3 regions of the Paenibacillus sp. FSL R5-0378 genome follow, and region 1 is predicted to be linked to each of the others. Evidence: predicted binding sites of a transcription regulator. Region 1 holds the regulator's gene; each other region holds the start of a gene.
What was found. Region 1 encodes LexA, which represses DNA repair genes until DNA is damaged. Its sites were predicted from a motif close to CGAACATATGTTCG; they were not measured.
Positions count from the first base shown of each region.

Region 2: MKY74_RS26600 (DNA polymerase IV) is a predicted target of LexA. The motif match lies at 2,176-2,189, and genes of this name have one in related genera.
Region 3: recA (recombinase RecA) is a predicted target of LexA. The motif match lies at 1,415-1,428, and genes of this name have one in related genera.

Region 1 is NZ_JBBPAY010000001.1:5,324,631-5,327,912, reverse strand. It holds gene MKY74_RS24615 (response regulator) at 1-853, shown strand, start outside; gene lexA (transcriptional repressor LexA) at 949-1,575, opposite strand; gene MKY74_RS24605 (LysM peptidoglycan-binding domain-containing protein) at 1,815-2,195, shown strand; gene MKY74_RS24600 (DUF896 domain-containing protein) at 2,297-2,479, shown strand; gene MKY74_RS24595 (hypothetical protein) at 2,717-3,232, shown strand; gene MKY74_RS24590 (HAD family hydrolase) at 3,272-3,282, shown strand, end outside.
Region 2 is NZ_JBBPAY010000001.1:5,727,871-5,731,152, forward strand. It holds gene MKY74_RS26595 (hypothetical protein) at 262-762, opposite strand; gene MKY74_RS26600 (DNA polymerase IV) at 759-2,027, opposite strand; gene MKY74_RS26605 (SOS response-associated peptidase) at 2,330-3,004, shown strand; gene MKY74_RS26610 (cupredoxin domain-containing protein) at 3,132-3,282, opposite strand, start outside.
Region 3 is NZ_JBBPAY010000001.1:3,349,550-3,352,831, forward strand. It holds gene MKY74_RS15735 (competence/damage-inducible protein A) at 1-1,160, shown strand, start outside; gene recA (recombinase RecA) at 1,498-2,559, shown strand; gene MKY74_RS15745 (regulatory protein RecX) at 2,719-3,282, shown strand, end outside.

The DNA of each region.
Region 1 (3,282 bases):
GATATCCGGACTTGCTCAGGAGATGGATCGGGAGAACGAAATCGTGCGCGAGGCGGAGCTGCTGAAGTCTAACCTGAAGTATTTGCGTGAGGCTGTATTTCAGCGCTGGGCGAGCGGACTCGATACCGGGCGCCTTGACGTCGCGTCTATAATTGAGAGCTACCCCGCATTCCAACTGGTGATGGTTAAGATGGAGAGCGACGCACCGGTGCATCTGGAGCATTTTATTATTGAAAATGTGCTTGGTGAGCTGATTGAAGCGCACGGCTGCGGATTTGTGACAAGCATGGACGAAACGAGCCTGATCGGCCTCGTCTCGCTGGGGGAAGAGGGAGGCATGAAACGCCTGACGGATGAGCTGCGCGCTAACTTGAAACGATTCGTCAAGGTGCCTTTCCAGATTCAGTCGACGGGACTCATCACAGACATTCACCGGGTGCCGGAGGAAGTGCGGCGGATGCGCCAGGAATCGGCATCGCTGGAGTACGAATACAACAACCCGGGCGGTAACCGAGCGATCGAGGTTGCGGTGCAGTACATCAAAGCGCACTACCATACGGATCTGTCCCTGGAAAAGGTAGCTTCGGTCGTGTTCCTGAATCCGGTCTACTTCAGCCAGCTGTTTAAGCAGAAGACGGGAAGCGGCTTCAAGGAATACGTCACCAATTTGAGGATCGAACAAGCCTCCAAGCTGCTGCTGCAAACGCATTTAAAGCTGGCCGACATTTCGGACAAAGTCGGATATGTGGACGTCAAGCATTTTACCCAGGTGTTCCGCAAAAAAACGGGAAAAACGCCGACGGAGTACCGTCTGGAGCAAACGGCGGATTCACGTGAGGTGTGTCCCACCTGAATCATCCTGCCTTGATCCCAACGCCGAAAAGAGCCCTTGACCTTCCTGAGTAAGGAAGAGCAAGGGCTCTATTGCTGCTTGTCCAGCATCATCTGCTAGTGAATATCGCGGAACAGCCCGACGACTTTGCCCAGAATGGTGACATGGTTCAGACGCAAAGGTTCGTAAGCCGGGTTCTCCGGTTGGAGCCGGATATGGTCCTTCTCCTTGTAAAACGTCTTCACGGTTGCTTCATCCTCATCCGTCATGGCAACGACGATGTCCCCGTTATCGGCTGTCTGCTGCTGTCTCACGATGACGTAGTCACCGTTATGAATGCCCGCCTCAATCATACTGTCTCCAACGACGGAAAGCATAAATACTTTCTCATCTCCGACATAGTGCTGCGGCAGAGGGAAGTAATCTTCAATGTTCTCCGTTGCCGTGATCGGCACCCCAGCTGTGACCTTGCCTACTACGGGAACTCTGGCGATCGTATGCGTGAACAGATTGCTGCTCTCGGATTCTTCTTGTCCCAACAGTTCAATGGCACGAGGCTTCGTAGGGTCTCTGCGGATCAAGCCTTTCTTCTCCAGTCGGTCCAAATGGCCGTGTACGGTCGAGCTGGAAGCCAACCCTACCGCCTCACCGATCTCACGGACGGACGGAGGATAACCCTTGGCGCGGACTTCATTTCTGATAAATTCCAATATCGCTTGCTGCCGGCTAGATATCTTTGACATTCCCCATCAACCCCATTTAGTAACGTTTGGTAAAATTATAACATAGAACTGCCGTTCGTACAAACATAAGTTCTAAATGATTTTGCTTTGATGGAGCGGGATTTTTACGGCTTCTGAATGAAGGAAACCCGCCTCTAAAAACATAGGAACAATTGTTCGAAAAAAGTATTGAACAAAACAAATGTTCGTGTTATATTGTTCTCATAAAACAAGAACAAACGTTTGGAGGCGTAATATTTATGCTGAAGCACACTACATACCAAAGTATTTATAATAACTCATCCGTTAACCCATCCATCAATGAAGCTATAGCATCTCCTTGGTTGAAGAAAGTACAGTCCTTCGTGCCAGGCCCTGCTTTGATCAAACTGATCTTGGCGGCCCTGATTATTTTGGTGGGATGCACAGGTGTCGTTCGCGTATTCGCGGGAACCTCGGATGATGTTCGGTTAGAGAAAAATGTCATCGTTCAGCAAGGCGATACGCTGTGGGGAATCGCTTCTGCCCATAAGCCGGAAGACATGGATATCCGCGCATACATTATGGCGGTGAAGAAGTATAACGATTTAACCAGCAGCGAAATTCAAGCCGGAGAAGTATTGGCACTCCCACAATATTAATAGAAGATAAATGATCAAGAGCTTGGAAAGGTGTGAACCTTGACAAGCTCTTTTTATCATGGCAAAGTTAGGTATGACTTGAATATTGGAGGAGTAATTGTATGGATATCGACAGCGTTGTAGAGAGAATTAATGAGCTTGCGCGCAAGCAAAAGGAATCCGGTTTAACCGAAGAGGAAATCGAAGAACGGGCCAAGCTTCGTGAGAGATACCTTCAGAATGTCCGCAGAAATTTCAGACAGCAGCTGGACTCGATTGAATGGGTGGATGAAGAGAAGAAATAACACCCGCTGCTGGATTAGACTCATACATTCGATTATGGTATAGACTGACTCAAGGTTTTGTATGGCTCACTACCGAGAACAGAATGCTTCTATGTAAGCGCACCAAGTTTTCCTTCATTTGCTTTCTATTATATAGAATGTGAAACTACAGGAATAATTGCTGTAAGCAGTATTGGGCCGTTATATATGAGGAAGTAAATAACTATATAGCCGAAAGCATTTTGAGGAGGTTCGTGAATGGCCCGTTCATGGGAAAGACAGGTAAGAAAAAATTCAGCGCAGCTGAACAAGCAGAGAAAGAAAGAGGGAAAGCCATCCATCTATAGCACGGGAGGTCCATCGGCTGACATTTATAAAGGAAGAAACTATGTGCTTCCGATTACGATGGTCGCTCTGGCCGCGGTTTACTTCCTGCTCGGAATGCTCGGACAGGAGGGTACGGCGGGAAACAGCGGCATGACCTGGATCATTATGGCCATGTACGTGTTCCTGGGCTTGATGATCTTTTTGCGCAGACCTTTCCTGCGCGTGGAGAAAAACGCCGTATCGACGATCAAGTTCAACCGGGATCGGCGACTGACCGCAGACAATATCGCCAAGATCAAGCTGGCCAAAGGCTCTGTCGTGATTGAGCCGAAGGGCAAAGGCGGCAACTGGGTGTTCACGCGCCTGATCAACCGCTACGATACCGATGCCATAGGGGAACGTCTGGAGCGTTTTGCACAGACCCACAATATCCCTTTGGAAAAATAAACAAATATAAGAGATAGCAGATGGAGAGGATGGAAGAGGATGCCGGTACA
Region 2 (3,282 bases), 400 kb from region 1:
GGCGGCCTTTTTCCCGCCGAATTGCAAAACGTATGATCCCCCGGATTTCCAAAATAGGAAACAGGCCCCATTCCGTTCCTGGGCGTTCCACTCCCATACCTACCCTGAATCCCGGCGGCTGAACCTGGTAATTTCTGCTGTACGCTTCCTATCCATCGTTATGGCCACAGCGGCCTGGATGTCCGCCGATCCTGATCTCGCCCAGATACGACACGGCCAAAAGCCCGTTGTCTCCCAGACAAGACAACGGGCTCCATTCGGTTATTTCTGCTTATGATCCTGCAGACGGGCGTACAATGCCGTAATCAGCCGGTCCGAGTACCGTCCGATTCTTACGCTGACCTCCGTGCGCATATAATCCCGCGTGATCGTGAAGGTATCCTCATACCCATGAAACGAATACCGGTACCAGATCATCTGGGTGTCCTTTCCCTCCTGGGTCAGATCGATGCGCTCATCGAGCATGGTTTGCTCCACCTTGGACAAATCCTTCTGGATGTCCTGCAGCAGGACCTGGGCCACCTTCGAATAAAGGTGTTTCAAAGCCTCGCTTGACGCCTCGATCGCCTGGATCCGCTTCTTCACAATCGATATCATGACCGGCAGCAGGATTCTGTCCCGCATCAGCTCCAGGTCCTCCCTGCGGGGCGGCCGGTGCTCCTCCGGCTGCTGCGAGCGCCGCTTCAGCAGTTCCTCCCGGTGCTGTGGCAGCATCATGCGGCTGGATTCCCAAATCCCGTTATTCTCAAGCTTCTTGCTCATTTATAATGCCCCCCGATTTTCATGGACCGCTCCGCCGCCTGGCCGGCGCCCGTAAGGGAAGAGGCTCTTACGATCGCCATGCTGCCGTACCGCTGCTTGATATGGTCCGTCGCCTTTTCCAGAGCCCGCAGCCGCTCCTGGTCTTCAAACAGCGTCAGCTGGTAATTCCGGTCGTCGCTGAGCTCGCTCAGCATGACCCCGGCACGCCTAACGGGCATGCGGTCCCAGTGCTTATAAAAAATCGTTTTTACGGCTTCATACACCTTGTTCGTGTTGTTCGTGGGATCCGGCATTTTCATTTGCCGGGAAAAGCCTGTCGGCGCGTCATAAGGGCTGCACATGCAGCTGACCGTGACGACCGAACCCATATATCCCTTCCGGCGGCAGTCGCGGCATACTTCTTCCGTCAGCTCCAGCAGAATCGTGTCGACCTCCTTGGGGATGGCGTAGTCCCGGGGCAGCGTCATCATATGCCCGACCGATTTGGGAGGCTTGTCGAACGTTTCCGGGGTCACCTTGCTGTCGTCCATGCCGTTGGCGGTGCGCCACATCACTTCGGCCTGGATATCCGACTGCTTGCCGAACCGCGCCCGGAATTTATCCTTCAGCTGGGGAAGAGGCGTTCTCGCCACATCCCCGATCGTCGTCATGCCGAGCTTGGCAAAATGGGCCGTCATGCGCGAGCCCACTCCAAACATTTTATGGACCGGCTGCGGCCACAGATTCTTCTCGATGTCGGCTTTGGGCAGTATAAAAATGCCCTCCTTGTTCTTCTTCGCCCAAATGTCGGTGGCGATTTTAGCCAAAATTTTGTTCGAGCTGATGCCGACCCGTACCCAGACTCCCGTCTCCTCCATCACCTTCTGCTGGATCGACTTGGCAATGCTCACGGGGTCGCCGAAGAGAGCCAGGCTGCCGGTCACGTCCAGAAACTGCTCGTCGATGCTGAATATTTCGACCAGATCGGTATATTCCTCGTAAATCCGGGTAATCTGAAGCGAGACATCGATATAATGCTGCATTCTTGGGCGCATAATGACGAGATCCGGGCACTTCTTGAGCGCCTCCCCCAGCCGCTCGGCGGTCGATACCCCGTAGCTCTTGGCGATCGGGCATGCGGCAAGAATGATGCCCGATCTGCGCATCGGGTCTCCGGCAACGGCGAGCGGCCTGTCTTTATACTCCGGATGATCCGCCTTCTCTACGCTTGCATAAAAGCTCTGACAATCGGCCAAAAATATAATTCTCTCCTTTGATCTGCTCAAGCGCACACACCCTCCACATCCACTTTGGCATTTCGTTAAACCGGTTTGGGCCGGGCAGCTCCGAGAAGCTCCAGCTCCCTAAAGACCGCTCGTCGAAAAAAACGATCCGGGCCGCTTCCCTCTCCACGAAGCATGCTCACTCGGTAAGCGAACGTATATTCGTATTATATACCAAACACATGTTCTCTATGCAAATGTATTTTTTGACAGCCTTCCCTTGCTGCTGGCAGACAGGCTGGCGTAAACCGGCATCCCGCGGTACACTGTTTACAACGATCATTCCACAAAAGGGGGAGTGCCTGATGTGCGGCCGTTATACACTGACCGTGTCGATGGAAGAATTGATGCTGCGCTATGAGCTTGAGCTTGCGCTGAACTTTCATCCCCGTTACAATATCGCTCCGGCGCAGAACGTACTGGCCGTCATTCATGATGGAAGCAGCCTTCGCGCCGGTCAGCTTAAATGGGGGCTGGTCCCGTCCTGGGCCAAGGACAGCAGCATGGGGAGCAGGATGATCAACGCCAGAAGCGAAACGCTGGCGGACAAGCCGGCCTATAAGCTGCCTTTTGCGAGGAAGCGGTGCCTGATCCCCGCCGACGGATTTTATGAATGGATGAAAACCGACAGCGGCAAAGTCCCTTACCGGATTACCCTCCGGGGTGGGGGAATCTTCAGCATGGCCGGCCTCTACGACACCTGGCTGCAGGAGGACGGCAGCAAGCTGAGCACCTGCACAGTCATCACTTCCGGGCCCAATGCGCTGATGGCGCCGATCCATGACCGGATGCCCGTCATTTTGCGCCCGGAGGACGAAATGGCCTGGCTGGACCGAGGGCAGACGGACGTAAACGCCCTGCAGAAGCTGCTGGTTCCCTATTCTGCCGAGGAAATGGAAGCTTACCCGGTCGCAAGGACGGTCAATTCGGTTAAAAACGATACGCCCGATTGCATCGAACGGGTGCCGGAAGGCGCGTAACCGTTTTATATGCAAAAAAAGCGCCGCCTTGCGCGAACCTTTACGGTCCGGCTGGGCGGCGCTTTCTCGATTCTGCCTCCTGTGTCGTCAGAAGGCAGTCCGGTGCTCCATCATCTGCCAAGTCAATTTATTCAACAATCAGGGTCCCCTTCATATCGCTGTGGCCGGCACCGCACATGACGGAGCAGTGGAACTCATGCTCACCTGCTTGATCAGCAGTAAATTCTGCCGAGCTTGGCTTCTGCAGGTCCACGTTGAAATCGGGAATGGCCAGACCG
Region 3 (3,282 bases), 2.0 Mb from region 1:
GCGATAACGCCTCGCGGCTTCAGGGCGCCATTGAGCTTGCTTCGCAGCGCGCGGATATCCTGATCCTGACCGGAGGCATCGGCCCGACCCAGGACGACCTGACCAAGGATGCCCTGGCCGCGCATGTCGGCCGCTCCCTGCACATTGACCGGCTGGCGATGGATCAAATCGAAAGATTCTTCGCAGGGCGGGGGATCAACATGACGGAGAACAACCGCCGTCAGGCGCTCGTCATCGACGGCAGCACGCCGCTGCCGAATGAAACAGGATTGGCCGTCGGACTCGCGCTTGCCCAGGAGGATAACTTCTACATCGTTCTGCCGGGTCCTCCAAAAGAGTTGAAGCCGATGTTCGACCAGCAGGCGAAGCCGTGGCTCCTTCAGCATGCCCTGACCGACGAAATGCCGATTTACTCCAAAATGCTCAAGTTTGCCGGCATCGGCGAATCGCTGCTGGAGGATCGGCTTCTGGACCTGATCGACGGACAGACCGATCCAACGATCGCTCCTTATGCGAAGGAGGGTGAAGTGACCGTCCGCATCTCCACCAAAGCGCCTACAGAGCAGGAAGCCATGGAGAAACTGAATGCGATGCAGGGGCAAATTCAAAGCCGTCTCGCAGACCATATGTACGCCAGCATGGACGTGCCGATCGAACGGATCATCGTTGACATGATGGCGGACCGCGGGATTACGCTGAGCGCCGCTGAGAGCTGCACAGGAGGCATGCTGATGGAGAGCATCACATCCATTCCGGGCAGCGCCACCATGTTCGTGGGAGGGATCGTCTGCTACTCCAACGAAATGAAGGAGAAGCTGCTGCATGTCCCGCATGCGCTGCTGGAGGGAGACGACGCACCGGGAGCAGTGAGCGCCGAAGTGGCCGAAGTGCTTGCCGAAAACGTGCGGATGATCACGGACAGCGACTTCGGCTTATCCGTTACGGGTGTCGCGGGGCCGGGGTATTCCGAACGCAAACCGGTCGGCCTCGTGTACGTCGGGATCGCCCAGCGCGGGCAGAAGACCGAAGTGTTTGAGCTGAAGCTGAACGGCAACCGCGAAACGATCCGAGTCCGCTCGGTCAAAACGCTGCTGTACCGGTTGTGGCAAAGACTGGTATCTACCGATCGGGCCACCGGGGAGTCCAAGGATCAGGTTTGAAGTTGTGCAGCCGCTGGCCAGGCGGTATAATATAACCATACGGAAGAACCGTGCAAAAAATAAGTTTGCCGCGGTTCTTTTTCTTATGGTTGGAATAGGGGTGGAAGCCTGTTCCAGTTCGGACTCTTGCATCCGATCATCATAGAAGAACAAACGCCCACAGGGGACCCCCACATTTGGCGGGTTTTCCTTGCGGCGGTTGGTTTAAGGTACGGCGGCATGATGATGAGAGGAGAATGCCCGGCAAAAAAAAACGAATGTATGTTCGAAAAAATGCTTGGCAAACGTTCCAAAACAAGGTATCATAATAGTATAAACGGTGAAGGATGTGAGTTTATTGTCAGATCGTCGTGCTGCGCTTGAAATGGCGCTTCGTCAAATAGAGAAACAATTCGGTAAAGGTTCGATCATGAAACTCGGTGAGTCGACACATATGCAGGTGGAAGTTGTTCCCAGCGGCTCCCTGGCTCTAGATATAGCACTTGGTATTGGCGGACTTCCAAGAGGCCGCGTTATTGAAGTATATGGACCGGAATCTTCCGGTAAGACGACGGTGGCCCTCCATGCCATCGCTGAAGTACAGAAGGTCGGTGGACAAGCTGCTTTCATCGATGCGGAGCATGCACTTGATCCGTCGTATGCCAACAAGCTTGGCGTCAACATTGACGAGCTGCTGCTGTCTCAGCCGGACACCGGTGAGCAGGCGTTGGAAATTGCGGAAGCCCTCGTACGCAGCGGCGCCGTTGATATTATCGTCGTGGACTCGGTTGCCGCGCTCGTACCGAAAGCGGAAATTGAAGGCGAAATGGGTGATTCCCACGTAGGTCTGCAGGCTCGTCTGATGTCCCAGGCACTGCGTAAGCTGTCCGGTGCGATTGCGAAGTCGAAGACGATCGCGATCTTTATCAACCAGCTTCGTGAGAAAGTCGGCGTCATGTTCGGGAATCCGGAGACGACTCCGGGTGGCCGTGCCCTGAAGTTCTATTCTTCCGTTCGTCTGGATGTACGCCGTATTGAGAGCATCAAGATGGGCAATGATGTCGTGGGTAACCGGACGCGGATCAAGGTCGTCAAGAACAAGGTGGCTCCTCCGTTCAAGCAGGCGGAGATCGACATCATGTACGGCGAAGGCATTTCCAAGGAAGGCAGCATTATCGATATCGGTACGGAATTGGATATCGTCAATAAGAGCGGTGCCTGGTACTCCTATGAAGGCGAGCGCTTGGGTCAGGGCCGCGAGAATGCGAAGCAGTTCCTGAAAGAAAATCAGCCTATTTCGGAAGCGATCGAGAACAAGATCCGTGAGGCAAGCAATTTGACGACGACGGTGAGCGCGCCGACCGCAGAGGAAGCAGCGGCCGAGGAACGCGAAGAACAGGAATTGTTAGAGCTGGAATAGGGTTATCGTTTGAAATCGTATTCCGTGAATGAATTGAGACTATAATGAGGACGCTCCGTGATGACCTGTCACTGGGCGTCTTTTCTCATATAGAGAGTACGTTAAGAATGCGGTTCAGTTATACGACTTACATTGAACACGTGATGGGATGTGAGAGAGATGCGAAAAGGAAATAGCCATGAACATCAGGAAGGGCAAGGGATTCATGAAGAGCAGGAAATCCATGAAGAACAGGGAATTCATGAAGGACTGGCCGGGTTCCCGGACGATGAAACCCTTTGGATCACGGAGGTAGAGCGTCTGGCCAAGCCGAGAGGGCGTTATTTGATATCGTTCGGACCCTACACCCTTTCCGTCCACGAAGACGTCCTCGTGAAGTACCGGATGGTCAAGGGGAACGCCTTTACGAAGCAGGAACTGGAGGAAATCGTCGTAGCGGACGAGCGGCAGCAGGCTTATGTCGAAGGCTTAAAGGCGCTGGAGCGGAAGCCACGGACACGCAAGGAAATTGAAATGAAACTACGGCAGAAAGGCATCGAAACGGGATCGATTGAGTATGCGCTGAACCGGCTGGTGGAAGAAAGGCTGGTGGACGACGAAAGCTATGCCAGGCAGTGGGCGCAGCAGCGAATCAGGAACCACCGCAAAGGCAAGGCCTGGATCAGGCAGGAGCTTCAGCAGAAAGGCGTCGATAAGTCGATTATATCCGAGGCGCTGGCTGAA